One region of the Bartonella propinqua genome, then DNA from elsewhere that is predicted to be linked to it. Evidence: predicted binding sites of a transcription regulator. Region 1 holds the regulator's gene; the other holds the start of a gene.
The links. Region 1 encodes LexA, which represses DNA repair genes until DNA is damaged. Its sites were predicted from a motif close to TGTTCNNNNTGTGTTCNG; they were not measured.
Positions count from the first base shown of each region.

Region 2: the regulator LexA is predicted to act here: its motif matches at 2,182-2,199, upstream of uvrA (excinuclease ABC subunit UvrA).

Region 1 is NZ_JBLEBK010000005.1:72,780-80,865, forward strand. Features, by position in the region: gene ttcA (tRNA 2-thiocytidine(32) synthetase TtcA) at 1-808, shown strand, start outside; gene lexA (transcriptional repressor LexA) at 2,195-2,905, opposite strand; tRNA gene ACMFKV_RS05035 (tRNA-Lys) at 3,604-3,679, shown strand; gene ACMFKV_RS05040 (septal ring lytic transglycosylase RlpA family protein) at 4,061-4,933, shown strand; gene ACMFKV_RS05045 (D-alanyl-D-alanine carboxypeptidase family protein) at 5,299-6,474, shown strand; gene tmk (dTMP kinase) at 6,495-7,139, shown strand; gene ACMFKV_RS05055 (DNA polymerase III subunit delta') at 7,136-8,086, shown strand, end outside.
Region 2 is NZ_JBLEBK010000007.1:29,309-37,394, forward strand. Features, by position in the region: gene uvrA (excinuclease ABC subunit UvrA) at 1-2,165, opposite strand, end outside; gene ssb (single-stranded DNA-binding protein) at 2,390-2,908, shown strand; gene gyrA (DNA gyrase subunit A) at 3,141-5,921, shown strand; gene coaD (pantetheine-phosphate adenylyltransferase) at 5,946-6,464, shown strand; gene ACMFKV_RS05785 (peptidylprolyl isomerase) at 6,454-7,029, shown strand; gene ACMFKV_RS05790 (peptidylprolyl isomerase) at 7,047-7,559, shown strand.

The DNA.
Region 1 (8,086 bases):
AATTGATGATTGTCATCCGATATTTCGGGCTGTACCTTCGACTGTAGAATTTAACAAATTACGCAAACGGCTTTTGCGTCATATGCGGCAAGCGTTTGATGATTTTTCTATGCTCTCTTCAGGAAAAAAATGGCTTGTTGCTTTATCTGGCGGAAAAGATTCTTACGGTTTACTAGCGCTTCTTCTAGATTTAAAATGGCGTGGTTTTTTACCTGTTGAAATTCTGGCTTGCAATCTTGATCAAGGACAACCAGGATTTCCAAAACATATTCTTCCAGATTTTTTAAATTCTTATCAAATTCCGCATCGTATTGAATATCAGGATACTTACTCAGTTGTTACAGATAAATTGGCACATACGCAAACATATTGCTCTCTTTGCTCTCGGCTGCGACGCGGTAATTTATATCGTATTGCGCGTGAAGAGGGGTGTTCTGCATTAGTTCTCGGACATCATCGTGATGATGTTTTAGAAACGTTTTTTATGAATTTATTTCATGGTGGCAGATTAGCAGCCATGCCTGGGAAGCTTATAAACGATGAAGGGGATCTTTTTGTTTTGCGCCCCCTTGTTTACGCTGCTGAAGAAGATATGGAGAAATTTTCTCAGGCAATGCGATTTCCTATTATTCCTTGTAATCTTTGCGGTAGTCAGGATGGTTTACAACGCAATGCAATGAAGGAAATGTTGAAAGATATTGAAAATAGAATGCCAGGACGTAAAGATACCATGATTCGTGCCTTGACGAACGTGCGTCCAAGTCACTTGCTTGATAAAAAAATTTTTGATTTTAAAAACTTATTGTAAGTATTAGATGCTAATCAGGATAAGTTTAAGCTTTTTATAACTATTTTGAATTTACTTTTCTATAAAGGTCATAAGTACCTGATTATTCAATTTTAACGGTAATAAAATGACTTCTACATTAAATGATTGTCGTGGTAATAAATCATACATTATTTATCTTTGAAGAATCATATTAACTGCAGTTTTTAGCTGTTTTGTTTTCATTTTCATTACTAAAAAACTGGAATTTTTTTCAATTATTTTCTCTCACTATGCGAGAAGTGGTGTTTAAATCTCCATTAATTTTTCTGGGAAAGCCGATAATAAATATTAATCACAAGGTGAGATTTAGAAATTTTTAAATACTATAAAAATTGGCATTTTTTATTATATTACATGAAATAGTTTGTAGATTTATGCTGAAAAAGAGTATTTAAATAAGCAAGTACTTTTCTTGCAGTTATAAGCTCAATAGCTTCACCGACCTGAAGGTCAGGATAAAAAATAATGCATGCGTATCGCAATACTTCATATTGCCTAGTTTGCGAAAAAGATCGAAAAATTTGGTTTTTTATACGATTTTTTCCAAAATTTTCGAGATATTTAATATCAATGCTATAAGCACTTGTATTTTATAAAATAATCTAAATTTTTTTTAGTACAAATTTTTTAGATTTATCAATAATATCACGGATAATGCGTGAAATAAGATTATTGTGTAAAGTAGTGATAATACAAAATTACATCCACTATAACATCTTTCAGAAGCTCTTAAGTAAGCATAATGGTGAGGTATTAAGCAAATAGTTTACAGAGGAATTAAATCGATAAAGTGAGTATGATTTAAAAGAATCATTATATGAATTGCTTGTATAATGCCTTTATAGGCTTGCAGTTATGTTAACAGCAAATACATTGAGATATATTTAGTAAATAGTGTCAAGGGCAGTACCAAAATATCTAGTTACAATAGTTTTTTTATTTTTGAGGATTATATTAATATTAGCCAATAATTCATTTCAGAAAACATTAAGAAAAGTATAGCTATTCACAATAATAAGATCAGATATCTTGATATCTAATATGTAAGAATTTTTAATCTTCAAATTGAAAATTTGTAATAATTTTCTCAAAAACTATAAATATTTTTAGAAATATGAAAAAAATGATACTGATAAAAGATACTACAATGATAATTACTAAAACTTTATAAAAATTAAGTACCATTTACTATTTTTATTTTATAATTAATAATAAAATAATGAATTTTGTTTTTATATATACAAAATATATTTTTTATATATTTATTTAAATTTTTTCTGTATGAAAATATACTTATAATCTTCACAAAAATACTGAATAATTTGTAATTTATATATATTGAATATGTTAACAAGTTTTTTATTTTTAATATTTGCGAATAAGTCCGATTAGTTTTCCTTGTATCTCTATACACTTAGATTTGTATATGCGTGTTTCATAGAGAGGATTTGCAGCTTCTAATGCAATAGAGGCTCCTTTGCGTCGATAACGTTTTAAGGTTGCTTCTTTTTTATCAATGAATGCAATAACAATTTCACCGGACATTGCTGTACTTTGTTGTTTAACAATTATCGTGTCTTTGTCAAAAATACCAGCTTCAATCATAGAATCATCTTTCACTTCTAAAGCATAGTACTCACCTACACTCAACATATCTTGTGGTAAAGAAAGTGTATCTGTTTGTTGCAGTATAGAGGAAATAGGGACACTTGTAGCAATGCGCCCCATAATGGGGATAATAATATTTTTTTTATCTTCTTCATCAAATTTATCGAGACCAAAATTTTTTGATATCCCTCTTTTATTTTTTTCTATTACAGTGGGAGAAATTTTACGAGCTGAAGAAAGATTAAATGTTATTTTACTGGGGAGTCGAATAACTTCCATTGCACGAGCACGGTTATGCAGGCGGCGTATAAACCCTCGTTCTTCTAAGGTTGTAACAAGTCTATGAATGCCAGATTTTGAAGCAAGTTCCAATGCTGTTTTCATTTCATCAAATGATGGAGAAATACCAGTTTCTTTTATATGATTGTGAATGAACAAAAGTAGTTCATATTGTTTACATGTCAGCATTCAATAATCCAATCAAAAAAGAGGCAAATAGACAATAAAACGTATTTATATTTTAATTTTTCTACAAATTTTTGCAATTTAAATTAAAAATATTTGCTTTATGTTTTTATTTTTTAAATAAAAATAATATAAAATATTTATTATTTGTAATATATTTTATAATTTATTTATGATATTTTTAATATTAATTAAATTATTTTAATTTTTAAATAATAAAAATAATAATATTCTGCACATAATTTATTGTAGATTATTTAATTATATAAAAAATTTAAAAATAAAAAATAATATATTTAAAATTATAGAGAAATAAATATTCTATTTCTATAAGAATAATAACATTAGAATTTTTTGATAAGATGTTTTTTTACTTTTATTAAGTATATTTAATAACGATTTTTATCGTTATTGATTTTTAAATTCAGTTTACTGAGTTTATTTGTACTTCAATTTTTTCAATAACTTTGAAATGGTCACAATTTTTATTTCAAGAATCAGAAGCATTTTTATGTTTAAATTACTATTTTTATTCAAGTTTTAAAATGGTAAAAACTGTGTATGCAGTGGTAAAGAAGGGAAAAAATTAGAAAAATATTGATAACTCAAAATAAAAATAATATTTTCTCTAAAAAGTGTTGACCAAATGAAAAGTCAACCGTATGTTCCACCTGTTTTTACAAGCAATGTGATTTGTTTGAGAGCGCGTAGCTCAGTTGGTAGAGCAACTGACTTTTAATCAGTAGGTCCAGGGTTCGAATCCCTGCGCGCTCACCAAGTTAATAATATTTCTAAATTTCATGAGAATGATGAGTATTTATTGAGCTGATTATTGTTTTACAGTTATTGTTTGCATGATTAGAACAATTTATTGCTGTTTATATAGAACCATTCCACCTATTCACAGCTTATATTATCAGATTGTATTTTTATTAATGCATTGATTTTATTATATTTTAATTCATCCTAATGTTTGCTCGATAGCATTTATTTTTTACAGCGGAAAAAAAGGTTAACATTATGTTAATTTCTTGATAAATGGTGCATTTCAAAAATATCATAGAGGGAAATAGTTTACGAGTGTGGGTTTTTTGTTGCGTATAGAGAGTGTGATTTGTTTTTTGCGTTAAATAACTAACAAAAATAAGCGGGCTAAAAATGTTTTTAAATGACAAAGAAAAATTTACTTCCATTGTTAAATCAATATGCCAATTTGCTTTTGTGGTGGCTGTTTCTCTGTTATTAGCATCCTGTGGCATCAAAAAAATAGTACCTACAACACATTTGAATAATAAGAAATCAACAGATTCAAAAATTATTTTCCCATCTAAAAAAGCTTCGGATAAATGGGATAAACCGAAAAGACAGAGTCGCGGGCGAGCTGTTGTAGGTAAACCTTACAAAATAAAAGGAAAATGGTATTATCCTCAAGATGATCCAACCTATAAACGTATTGGGCAAGCATCGTGGTATGGTTCAGATTTTCATGGGCGTTTGACTGCGAATGGCGAGATCTACGACATGAATCTCTTGACTGCTGCTCATCCCACAATGCCTTTGCCTAGTTATGCTCGTGTTACTAATTTAGAAAATGGCTCTTCACTCATTGTTAGAGTGAATGATCGCGGTCCTTTTATGAAAGATCGAATTATTGATTTATCAAAACGCGCTGCAACAATACTTGGTTATGCAAATGCGGGGGTGACAAATGTTAAAGTGGAATATATCGCTAAAGCGCCCGTTGATTATTATGATAGCGCTTATTTAATGGCTTCTTATACGCTTAAAGATAATATTTCATCTTCATTAGTATTGACAGCTTTACCAAAAGAAAAAGAAGATATCATGTTAAAGGGATTCGACGCAGACGGTCAAAAGCGGTCAGCTGAAGTTATTGCTGAACGAAAGCAGTTAGGGAAAACTATTTTAATAAAATTACCAGAAGTTGGTCCCGTTTTAGTTGATAAGCCGATGCCGTTTGATCAGGTGGCTTTTATGAATAAGCTAAACAAAAAGATGAAGATAAATTGATTACAGTTATTTAAAAAAATATTTTAATTTTCAGATACGTACAATTTTTAAATTATAAGTAATCAAAAGTGAATGATTATAGTAATTCGCTCATTTTAAAGAAAATTTAAGTTGAGTGTTATTATAAAAAAATGGCTATTAAAAAAACTTATTATACTCTAAGTGTATTCAGAATATTAAAAATAGACTTTTTTCAAGAGAAAGAAACAGTATGATATACTGGTTTATTTTTATGGTACTGAAAAAAAAGAGTGATTGATTCTAAGTTTGCAGGTGATTTTTTTCTGCAGAAATTAAACAAAATTTTTCTTGTACAAAAGGATTCTTTATGCTGATTCTTGAAATATGGGAGGAGAGAGTCGGTTATGTATATTGTATTAAGGATTTTGTTTGCCTTATTTTTTGCGTTGACATTGACTGAATGCGGGAGGGCAAAAAATTTTCAAACTTCTGCATCACAATTGCTATTATTAGATGGTGATACAGGCACAATACTCTTTGAAAAAAAAAGTGATATTGCTTTTTTTCCTGCTTCATTAACAAAACTTATGACGGCTGAAGTGGTATTTCATCAATTAAAAGAAGGGTTATTAAGCAGTGCACAGACATTTAAAGTGAGCGAAAATGCTTGGCGTAAAGGTGGAGCACCATCTGGTACAACCACTATGTTTGCAAAAGTGAAGACAGAAATTAGTGTTTCTGATCTTTTGCGGGGCTTAATTGTTGTCAATGGAAATGACGCAGCTATTATTCTTGCTGAAGGGATATCAGGAAGTGAAGCTGATTTTGTAAAATTAATGAATCAGCGAGCTAAGACACTTGGATTATCACATAGTCATTTTGTTAATGCAACGGGGCTTCCTGAAGAAGGACAGTTTGTAACATTGCGTGATATGATTGTATTAGCGCGTCACATTGCTCACGAATATTCCGATTATTATACGCTATATCGTGAACCTCATTTTACTTGGAATAATATTTTTCAACGTAATAAAAATCCTCTTATTTCTAAAAAAATTGGTGCAGAAGGATTTGGCTTTGGTTATAGCGAAAAAGAAGGTTTTTCAATGGTTGCTGTTGTTTATCAGAATCATCGACGTCTTTTTTTAGCAATAAATGGTTTGCAGGATGGTAAAGGGCGTACAAAAGAAATAGAACGCATTTTTCAATGGGGAATGGTAGCTTTCGATCTTAAAACAATTTTTACAAAGGGAGAGATGGTTGGTCATGCTTATGTCTATGGTGGGGCACAAAGCTTTGTTCCACTTGTTGTTAAAGAGCCGATAAGTTTTATGCTTTCGAATGAAAAAGAAATTAACGTTAAAGCAAAAATTAAGTACCGTGGCCCATTGAAAGCTCCTATTGTTTTAGGGCAACAGGTTGGTGTTATTCAAATTTCAGAAGATAAAAAAATTCTTTTTGAAAAACCAGTTTGGGCTGGAGCTCATGTTCAAGAAGGAGACTTTTTTACAAAAATAAAAGATGCATTCTATGAAATAACAATTGGATGGTTACGGAAATATTTTATAGTACGTGATTAAATAAAAATTAAGGTTTATACGTGTCAGGTTATTTTATTACATTTGAAGGAGGAGAGGGAGTAGGAAAAACAACGCAAATTTCTTTGCTTGCTCAGTATCTTTGTAGCAAAGGTTATGATGTTGTTATAACACGAGAACCAGGAGGAACAGCAGGTGCAGAAGCAATACGCCATGTTTTATTATCTGGTCAGGCTCAACACTATGGATCTTTAATTGAAGCAGTTTTGTTTACAGCTGCGCGTGCTGATCATGTTAGCGAAGTAATTGCTCCTTCTTTGCAAGAAGGTAAAATCGTTTTATGTGATCGCTTTATTGATTCTACACGTGTTTATCAAGGACTCAATAACGCGGTAAGTTCTCGTATTCTTTCTGTTTTAGAAGGTGTTGCTGTAAATGGAATAATTCCTGATTTAACGTTTTTGTTAGATATGCCAGCAACATGTGGTATGGAACGTGCAAATTTGCGAAGAAAAAAAACAGAAACAATTGATTGTTTTGAAAAAGATGAATTAAAAACTCAAGAACAAAGACGTCAAGCTTTTCTTCGATTAGCAAAACAGGAGCCTGATCGATTTCGTGTAATTGATGCAACAGGCGCAGTAGAAGTTATTGCACAACAAATAAGAGATATTTGTCATCAGGTAATATTGGGTCATTTTCTATGAGTGATGTAAATTTTTTACGTCAATATGACGATATCGATACAGTTTTATCACCTTCACAAAATAGTGTTATCTTTGGTCATGAAGCTGTTCGTCATTTTTTGGCTCAAATGTGTAAAGAAGAATGTTTACCTCATGCATTATTATTTGAAGGAGAGCAAGGGATTGGAAAAGCCATATTAGCATTTCATCTTGCTTGGAATATTTTAAGCTCTCAAAAAGGTCAATTCTTACAACCAGAGTGTAATTCAATCACATGGCGTCAAATTATGCATGGCAGTCATCCTAATCTTTTGTATATTTCACGTCGCTTTGATTTAAAAACACAAAAATTTAAAACAGGTATACTCATTGATGATATCCGCGATATTATGTATTTTTTACATCAAACATCGCAAGATAGGGGATGGCGCATTGTTATTATCGATCCCGCTGATGATATGAATAAAAGCGCGGCTAACGCAATTCTTAAAATGCTTGAAGAACCTCCTGCAAAGACTTTATTTATTATTGTTACGCACTCTTCAGGAAAATTACTTTCAACAATTCGTTCACGCTGCCAACAAATTTCTTTGCGTCCATTGCATGATGATGAGATGAAACAAGTCATTGCACATATTTTTTCTCATCAGGTTATAGCTGATGAAGAGGCTATTGAGACGATTATTCAAAAATCCAAAGGAAATCCTAGAAAAGCAGCTTTACTTATTTGCCACGGGGGATTTGAAATTATTAAAACCATTGATACTATCTTGAAACAGCCTATATATAATCCAGCTATCGTACATACTTTTGCTCAAACACTTTCGTCTCCTTCTTCAGGTATCCAATTTCAACAATTTTGTGATGAAATTCTTGATAAAGTTCAAAAAAGAGCTATCATTTTAGCTGAAAAAGGAGATTTTGTTCTCTCAAAAAAATGCGCACAAATGTGGCAAGAAGTTCATCAA
Region 2 (8,086 bases), on a different contig from region 1:
GTTGCTGGATTAGAGCGCGGGGTGCGTCCAATAGGTGCTTGGTTGATATCGATGACTTTATCAAGAAATTCTAAACCTTCAATTTTGTCGTAGTTTGCTGGGCTGTGATGACTTCCCATGATATGACGTGATGCAGCTTTGAAAAGGGTTTCAATGAGGAATGTTGATTTTCCTCCACCTGAAATGCCAGTTATGCATGTGAAGGTTCCAAGAGGGATGTTAGCACTAATATTTTTGAGGTTATTACCTCGAGCACCGATGACTTTGAGTGTTTTTGATTTTGATATTTTGCGCCGTTGAGTGGGCACTGTAATTGCCATTTTTCCTGAAAGATATTGGCCTGTGAGGGAAGATGGATTTTCTATAATCTCTTGTGGTGTTCCCTGCGCTATGATTTCTCCACCATGAATACCTGCAGCAGGACCAATATCAACGACATGGTCTGCAGTAAGAATAGCATCTTCATCATGTTCGACAACAATAACTGTATTGCCGAGATCGCGCAGATGGCGCAGCATTTTTAAGAGACGTTCATTATCGCGTTGGTGTAAACCAATAGATGGCTCATCTAAAATATAAAGAACACCTGTAAGACCAGATCCAATCTGAGATGCTAACCGAATACGTTGGCTTTCTCCTCCTGAAAGTGTGCCTGAATTTCGAGATAAGGTAAGATATTCAAGTCCTACATCATTTAAAAAAGCCAGACGTTCACGAATTTCTTTTAAAATACGTACTGCAATATGACGCTGCTTTTCAGTCAAATATTGGTGAATGTTAGTAAACCAATCATTTGCTTTTAAGATAGAAAGTTCTGATATTTGCCCAATATGCATCCCATGAATTTTTACAGCTAATGCTTCTGGTTTTAAACGATAACCATGGCAAGCTGGGCAAGGTGAGGAAGACATATAACGTTCGATTTCTTCACGTGACCATGCCGAATCTGGCTTTTCCCACCGTCGTTTCATATTTGGAATAACACCTTCAAAATATTGGGTTATTTTATCCTCATCTAAATCATTTTTATGGGCAGAAAAAATTTCTTTTCTTTTTGTGCCATATAAAATAGCGTTTTGTGCTTCATTAGAAAGTGCGCACCATTTATCTGTGAGTTTGAATTCATAAATTTTTCCCAATGTTTCTAGGGTTTTGTTATGAAAACATGAGGATGATTTAGACCAAGGGACAATTGCTCCAGCTTTTAAGGTGAGGTTTTTATTGGGTATAATTTTTTCTGGGTCGATTGTCTTTTTTATGCCTAGTCCATCACAAATAGGGCAAGCTCCAAAAGGATTATTAAATGAAAAGAGTCGTGGTTCAATCTCAGGGATAGAAAAACCAGATATAGGGCAGGAAAATTTTTCCGAAAAAATAAGCCGTTTATGTGTTTCATTTTTCGATTTATTGACAGCTTCTTTTTCTTTTTGTGGCAAAGGTTGATCTGCCATTTCAGCAACCGCAATCCCATTTGCTAGCTTTAAACATGTTTCTATACTGTCAGCTAAGCGAGACGCCATATCATCGCGCACAACAATGCGGTCAACAACTACATCTATGTCATGTTTATATTTTTTATCAAGGGGAGGGGCATCAGGAATTTCATAAAATTTTCCATCAACTTTAACACGTTGGAAACCTTTTTTTAAAAGTTCCATTAACTCTTTTTTATACTCTCCCTTTCGTCCTCGCACTAAGGGTGCCATAATAAAAACCCGCGTACCTTCTGGTAAGTCCATAATTTGATCGACCATTTGGCTTACAGTCTGGCTTTCAATGGGAAGTCCCGTAGCAGGAGAATGAGGGATACCAATACGTGCAAAGAGAAGACGCATATAGTCGTGAATTTCGGTGACAGTTCCCACCGTTGAACGAGGATTACGGCTGGTCGTTTTTTGTTCAATGGAGATGGCTGGAGAAAGACCATCTATTCGGTCGACATCTGGTTTTTGCATCATTTCTAAAAATTGACGCGCATAAGCGGAAAGGCTTTCAACATAGCGGCGTTGACCTTCAGCATAAATTGTATCAAAAGCCAAGGATGATTTTCCTGAGCCAGAAAGTCCTGTTATGATAATCAATTTATCACGGGGGAGGTCTAGATCAATATTTTTAAGGTTATGTTCACGTGCGCCGCGAATGGAGATGTATTTTTGATGAGTCATGTCTATCCTTGGCATATGTAACAAAAATTGAACATTTGAAATGAAATAAAACTGTTTTTTTGGAACTACAATGTGTTTAATTACCTTAACATCGCAAAAGATTGCAAGTTTTGTGGGAAAAAAGACAAAGATAGAAAGCTTTTTATTCTAAAAGACGGAATAAACTATACGTTGTTGTCATTTTTTGTTATAATTGCTCTGTTTACGATTTTGGAGTTTATGCGATGGCTGGTAGCCTTAATAAAGTTATTTTGATTGGTAATCTTGGTGCGGATCCTGAAATCCGCCGTTTAAATTCTGGTGATCAAGTGGCAAATCTGCGTATTGCTACTTCAGAAAGTTGGCGTGATCGCAATACAAATGAGCGTAAAGAACGCACCGAGTGGCATAGTATTGTTATTTTTAACGAAAATCTTATCAAAATTGTGGAGCAATATTTAAAAAAAGGGAGCAAAATTTACATTGAAGGTCAGTTGCAGACGCGCAAATGGCAAGATCAGAATGGTAACGACCGTTATACAACAGAGGTTGTTTTGCAAAAATACCGTGGTGAATTACAAATGCTTGATGGACGTGGAGTAGCGGGTGGAGAGCAAATGCAAGGAGCAAATCAATCGAGTGGTAATTATGGCAGCGGTGGTTTTGGTGACAGTAGCTCAAATCCGAGAGATGTTTTTGGTCAAAGCAATAACACGTCGGGAGAGAGTTTTTCACATAAATTAGATGATGACGTACCTTTTTGATGGTTTTAAAGATACAATATTGTTTTTTGTATCTGTGTGGTTATTTGTTTTAACTTTTTAAATGCAGGATAGTAAATACTGGTCGTTTTGTTTACGATTATGAGTACAAGTAAATAACATATTGAAAATTATTGTTAAACTTCTTCTCTGTTGCAGGAGGGAAGTTAGCTTTTTGACATATTTTTCGATATACAAAGAGTAAAGTGATTCTTTTTTTGAAAGTCTTGAAACTGTGACCGATCTTACTCCACTACCAGAGCGTGATGTGCTCACTGGTATTGAACCAATCAATATTGTTGATGAAATGCAACGCTCCTATCTCGATTATGCGATGAGCGTGATTGTTTCGCGAGCACTTCCTGATGTTCGTGATGGTCTTAAACCGGTTCATCGGCGTATTCTTCATGCTATGAATGAGATGGGGCTCTCTTTCAATAAGCCTTATCGTAAGTCTGCGGGGGTTGTTGGTGAAGTTATGGGGAAGTTTCATCCCCATGGTGATGCTTCAATTTATGACGCGTTGGTACGTATGGCACAGGATTTTTCTTTACGAAATCCGTTGATTGATGGTCAAGGAAATTTTGGTTCTGTTGATGGTGATCCGCCTGCAGCAATGCGTTATACAGAATGTCGTTTAGAAAAAATTTCAGAAGAGCTTTTAGCTGATATTGATAAAGATACTATTGACTTTCAGGATAATTATGATGGACGCGAATGTGAACCTGTAGTTTTGCCAGCGCGTTTTCCTAATCTTTTGGTCAATGGATCAGGTGGTATCGCTGTGGGAATGGCAACCAATATTCCTCCCCATAATCTTGGTGAAGTCGTTGATGGTTGTATCGCCTTGATTGACAATCCCGATATAGCGCTTGATAAAATGATTGAAATCATTCCTGGTCCAGATTTCCCCACTGGTGGTATTATTCTTGGTCACTCTGGTATCCGTTCAGCTTATGAAACTGGGCGTGGTTCAATTATTATGCGTGCTAAGGTTGATATTGAGGAAATTCGCAATGGTCGACAGGCAATTATTGTAAGTGAAATACCTTATCAAGTTAACAAAGCGACAATGATTGAAAAAATGGCTGAATTGGTGCGTGATAAGCGCATCGAAGGGATTTCTGATTTGCGTGACGAATCTGATCGTGATGGGTATCGTGTCGTTATTGAGCTTAAAAGAGACGTTGTTGCAGATGTTGTTTTGAATCAATTGTATCGTTATACGCCACTGCAAACTTCCTTTGGTTGCAATATGGTTGCGTTAAACGGGGGAAAGCCTGAACAAATGACGTTGCTTGATATCCTTCGTGCATTTGTTTCTTTCCGAGAAGAAGTTGTAAGTCGGCGAACAAAATATCTTTTGCGCAAAGCGCGTGAGCGTGCGCATGTTTTGGTTGGTCTTGCTATTGCTGTTGCCAATATTGATGAAATCATAGCGTTAATTCGCAGGGCACCGGATCCGCAGACAGCACGTGTACAGTTAATGGAGCGGCGTTGGTTAGCGGCTGATGTAGCGCCTTTGATAAAACTCATTGATGATCCGCGTCATATTATCCATGAGGATAATACTTATAATTTATCTGAAGAACAGGCGCGTGCTATTTTGGAGTTGCGTTTGCAACGATTGACAGCGCTCGGGCGTGATGAGATTGCTGATGAGTTGAATAAAATTGGAGTGGATATTACCGATTATCTTCATATTTTGGCATCGCGTTCGCGGATCATGGATATCGTGAAAGATGAACTAAGTGCTCTTCGTGAGGCATTTGCAACTCCTCGACGTACTGTATTTGGTTTTGGTAATGCTGAGATGGATCATGAAGACCTGATCGCGCCAGAAGACATGGTGGTAACGGTTAGTCATAGTGGCTATATTAAGCGTGTTCCTCTCAATACATACCGTGCGCAGCGGCGCGGTGGTAAGGGACGTTCTGGTATGTCCACGAAAGATGAAGATTTTGTAACGCGTTTGTTTGTGGTTAATACACATACACCAGTTCTTTTCTTTTCATCACGTGGGATTGTTTATAAGGAGAAAGTTTGGCGTTTACCTCTTGGTACACCACAATCACGCGGGCGTGCTTTAATTAACATGCTTCCCTTGCAGCAAGGTGAACGCATAACAACTATTATGCCTTTGCCAGAAGATGAAGCCAGTTGGAGCGCATTGGATGTTATGTTTGCAACTACGCGTGGAACTGTGCGCCGCAATAAATTATCAGATTTCGTTCAAGTTAATCGTAATGGTAAAATTGCAATGAAACTTGATGAAGAGGGAGATGAGATTCTTTCTGTAGAAACTTGTACAGAATCTGATGATGTTGTTCTGACAACAGCTAATGGACAATGTATTCGTTTTCCAGTTGTTGATGTTCGGGTATTTGCGGGTCGTAATTCAGTTGGAGTGCGTGGTATCAACTTAGTTAAAGGGGATAAAGTTATTTCAATGACTATCTTAGAGCATGTTGAAGCAACATCGGTTGAGCGTTCTGCTTATGTTAAACGTGTGATTAATGAACGGCGTGCAGCTGGTGCGGATGCTGAAGATGTTTTAACTCTGGATGAAGGTGATGGAGAAACTGAAACAGAATTGACGGATGAACGTTATACCGAACTTCATGCTCGCGAGCAAATGCTTTTAACAGTGAGTGAATTTGGTTATGGGAAACGGTCTTCCTCATATGAGTTTCGTATTTCTGGACGTGGTGGAAAAGGGATTCGCGCAACCGATCCATCTAAGACGGCTGAAATTGGTAAATTAGTGGCAGCTTTTCCAGTGAAGGTACAAGATCAAATTATGTTGGTATCGGATGGGGGGCAACTTATTCGTGTTCCTGTTGATGGTATTCGTATAGCTGGTCGTTCGACTAAGGGAGTAACGATTTTCAACACAGCTGAGGGGGAAAAAGTCGTATCGGTTGAGCGTATTTCTGAATCTGAAGATGATGTTAGCCAATTAGATGATGAGGGTGGAAATCACTCTGATATGGTTAATATTAGCGAAGAAAAATGACTCTGAAGGTAGCGGAGTGAAATAATGAAAATTGCTCTTTATGCGGGTTCTTTCGATCCTTTTACAAACGGTCATCTAGATGTTTTGCAGGGTGGTTTAGTTTTGGCTGACAAGGTGGTTGTGGCTATAGGTATACAAGCTAGAAAAACACCACTCTTTAGCATTGAAGAGCGTGTTGGCTTAATTGCGCAAGCGGGGCAAGATTTTTTAAGCGTGGGTTCTGACCGATTACAGGTTATTTCATTTGACACTCTTTTGATTAATAAGGCGCGTGAAATTGGTGCTTCATTTCTGATTCGTGGTTTACGTGATGGCACTGATCTTGATTATGAAATGCAAATGGCAGGGGTCAATGGTATTATGGCTCCTGAGTTGCAAACTGTTTTTTTGCCAGCAAGTGTTTCTGGACGTGCGATAACTTCTACATTGGTGCGTCAGATTGCTTCTATGGGAGGTGATGTGACACCTTTTGTGCCTTCAAATGTTGCACGAGCTTTACACTTGAAATTTCAATCTTCAGGAGAAAATAATTGTGTATCTTAGAATTTTTGCTGTTTTGACATGTGTTTTTTGCTTTTTTTCATTCAGTGCTGCTGCAGATGATTCTAACATCCTTGTTTTATCTCTTAAAAATGGTGATGTAATTATTCGTTTGCGTCCTGATCTTGCTCCAAAACATGTAGCACAAATTAAGAAACTAACAGAAGAAGGTGCTTACAATAATGTTGTGTTTCACCGTGTGATTCCTGGCTTTATGGCGCAGACTGGTGATATAAAATTTGGAAAAAAGGGCAGCACAGATTTTGATCTTAAGCGCGCTGGTATGGGTGGATCAAATTATCCCAATATACCAGCAGAATTTTCAAAGCAGCCATTTGTGCGTGGCACTGTTGGTATGGCGCGTTCACAAGATCCTCATTCTGCAAATTCTCAATTTTTCATTTGTTTTAGTGATGCTGCTTTTTTAAATGGTCAATATACCGTTGTCGGGGAGGTCATAGAGGGAATGGATGTTGTTGATAAAATAAAAAAGGGTACCACAAGTAATAATGGATCTGTAAAAAATCCTGATGTTATTAATGCTGCCTATTTACAAGATGATAGATGAGTCAAAGGAGTAGCCGTATGGCTGAGATTAAAGATATAGAAAATACCTTAATTCTTGAAACAACCAAGGGCAGAGTCGTTATTGAGCTTCTTGTTGATTTGGCTCCTTATCATGTTGCGCGTGTTAAAGAGCTTGTGCGTGAGGGTGCTTATGATAATGTTATTTTTCATCGCGTTATTGATGATTTTATGGCTCAAACTGGTGACGTACAATTTGGAAAAAAAGATGGTGAAAAATTTAATTTATCACGTGCTGGTATGGGAGGATCAGATAAACCCGATTTAAAAGCAGAATTTTCGAATCTTTCTCATAAGCGTGGTACCGTTTCTATGGCACGCAGTCAGAATCCAAATTCTGCTAATTCGCAATTTTTTATCTGCTTTGAGGATGCTCCTTGGCTTAATCGTCAATATTCTATCTGGGGGCAGGTTATTGAGGGTATGGAAAATGTCGATCAAATTAAGCGCGGTGAGCCTGTTGTAGATCCTGATTCCATTATCAAAGCTACAATTGCTGCGGATGTAAAATAGTATAATATTATATAGAGGATAATTGCTACTCATGAGCTATTTTAAGATTCATTAAAATAGGTTTCAATTTTATATTTTTGTGCAAATAGAGTTTTTCTATTTTAATGATTCAGTGCAATAAATCGCATTGAGATCAGCTTTTTTGGGTAAAAATATTATTTTATTTGTGTTTGTCAAAAGAAGATGTGATGAAGCTTTTTCATTTATGCTTTTTGGAAGAGCTTTTGATGAAGGAAAGGCATCGGTTTGAATATTATGAAGGCTATTTAAGTGTAGTCAGCGGGATAATATTTATAGGCATAGTGTTGGCTGTTATGACAGTTTTTAGCATATGTATTTTCAGCTTGTCATATTATGTCAAAATGTTGTCAGAAATTTAAAATAAAAAATATGAATCTTTTTTTCGTCAAAAAATGTAGTTCAGGTCTAGCTATTGGTTTTCATTTTACTGAGACATTTTGGGTCATGTTTGGGAACTGTTTACATTGCATACAGATACGTTTTTTATCTGTAAAAATAAAGGATAT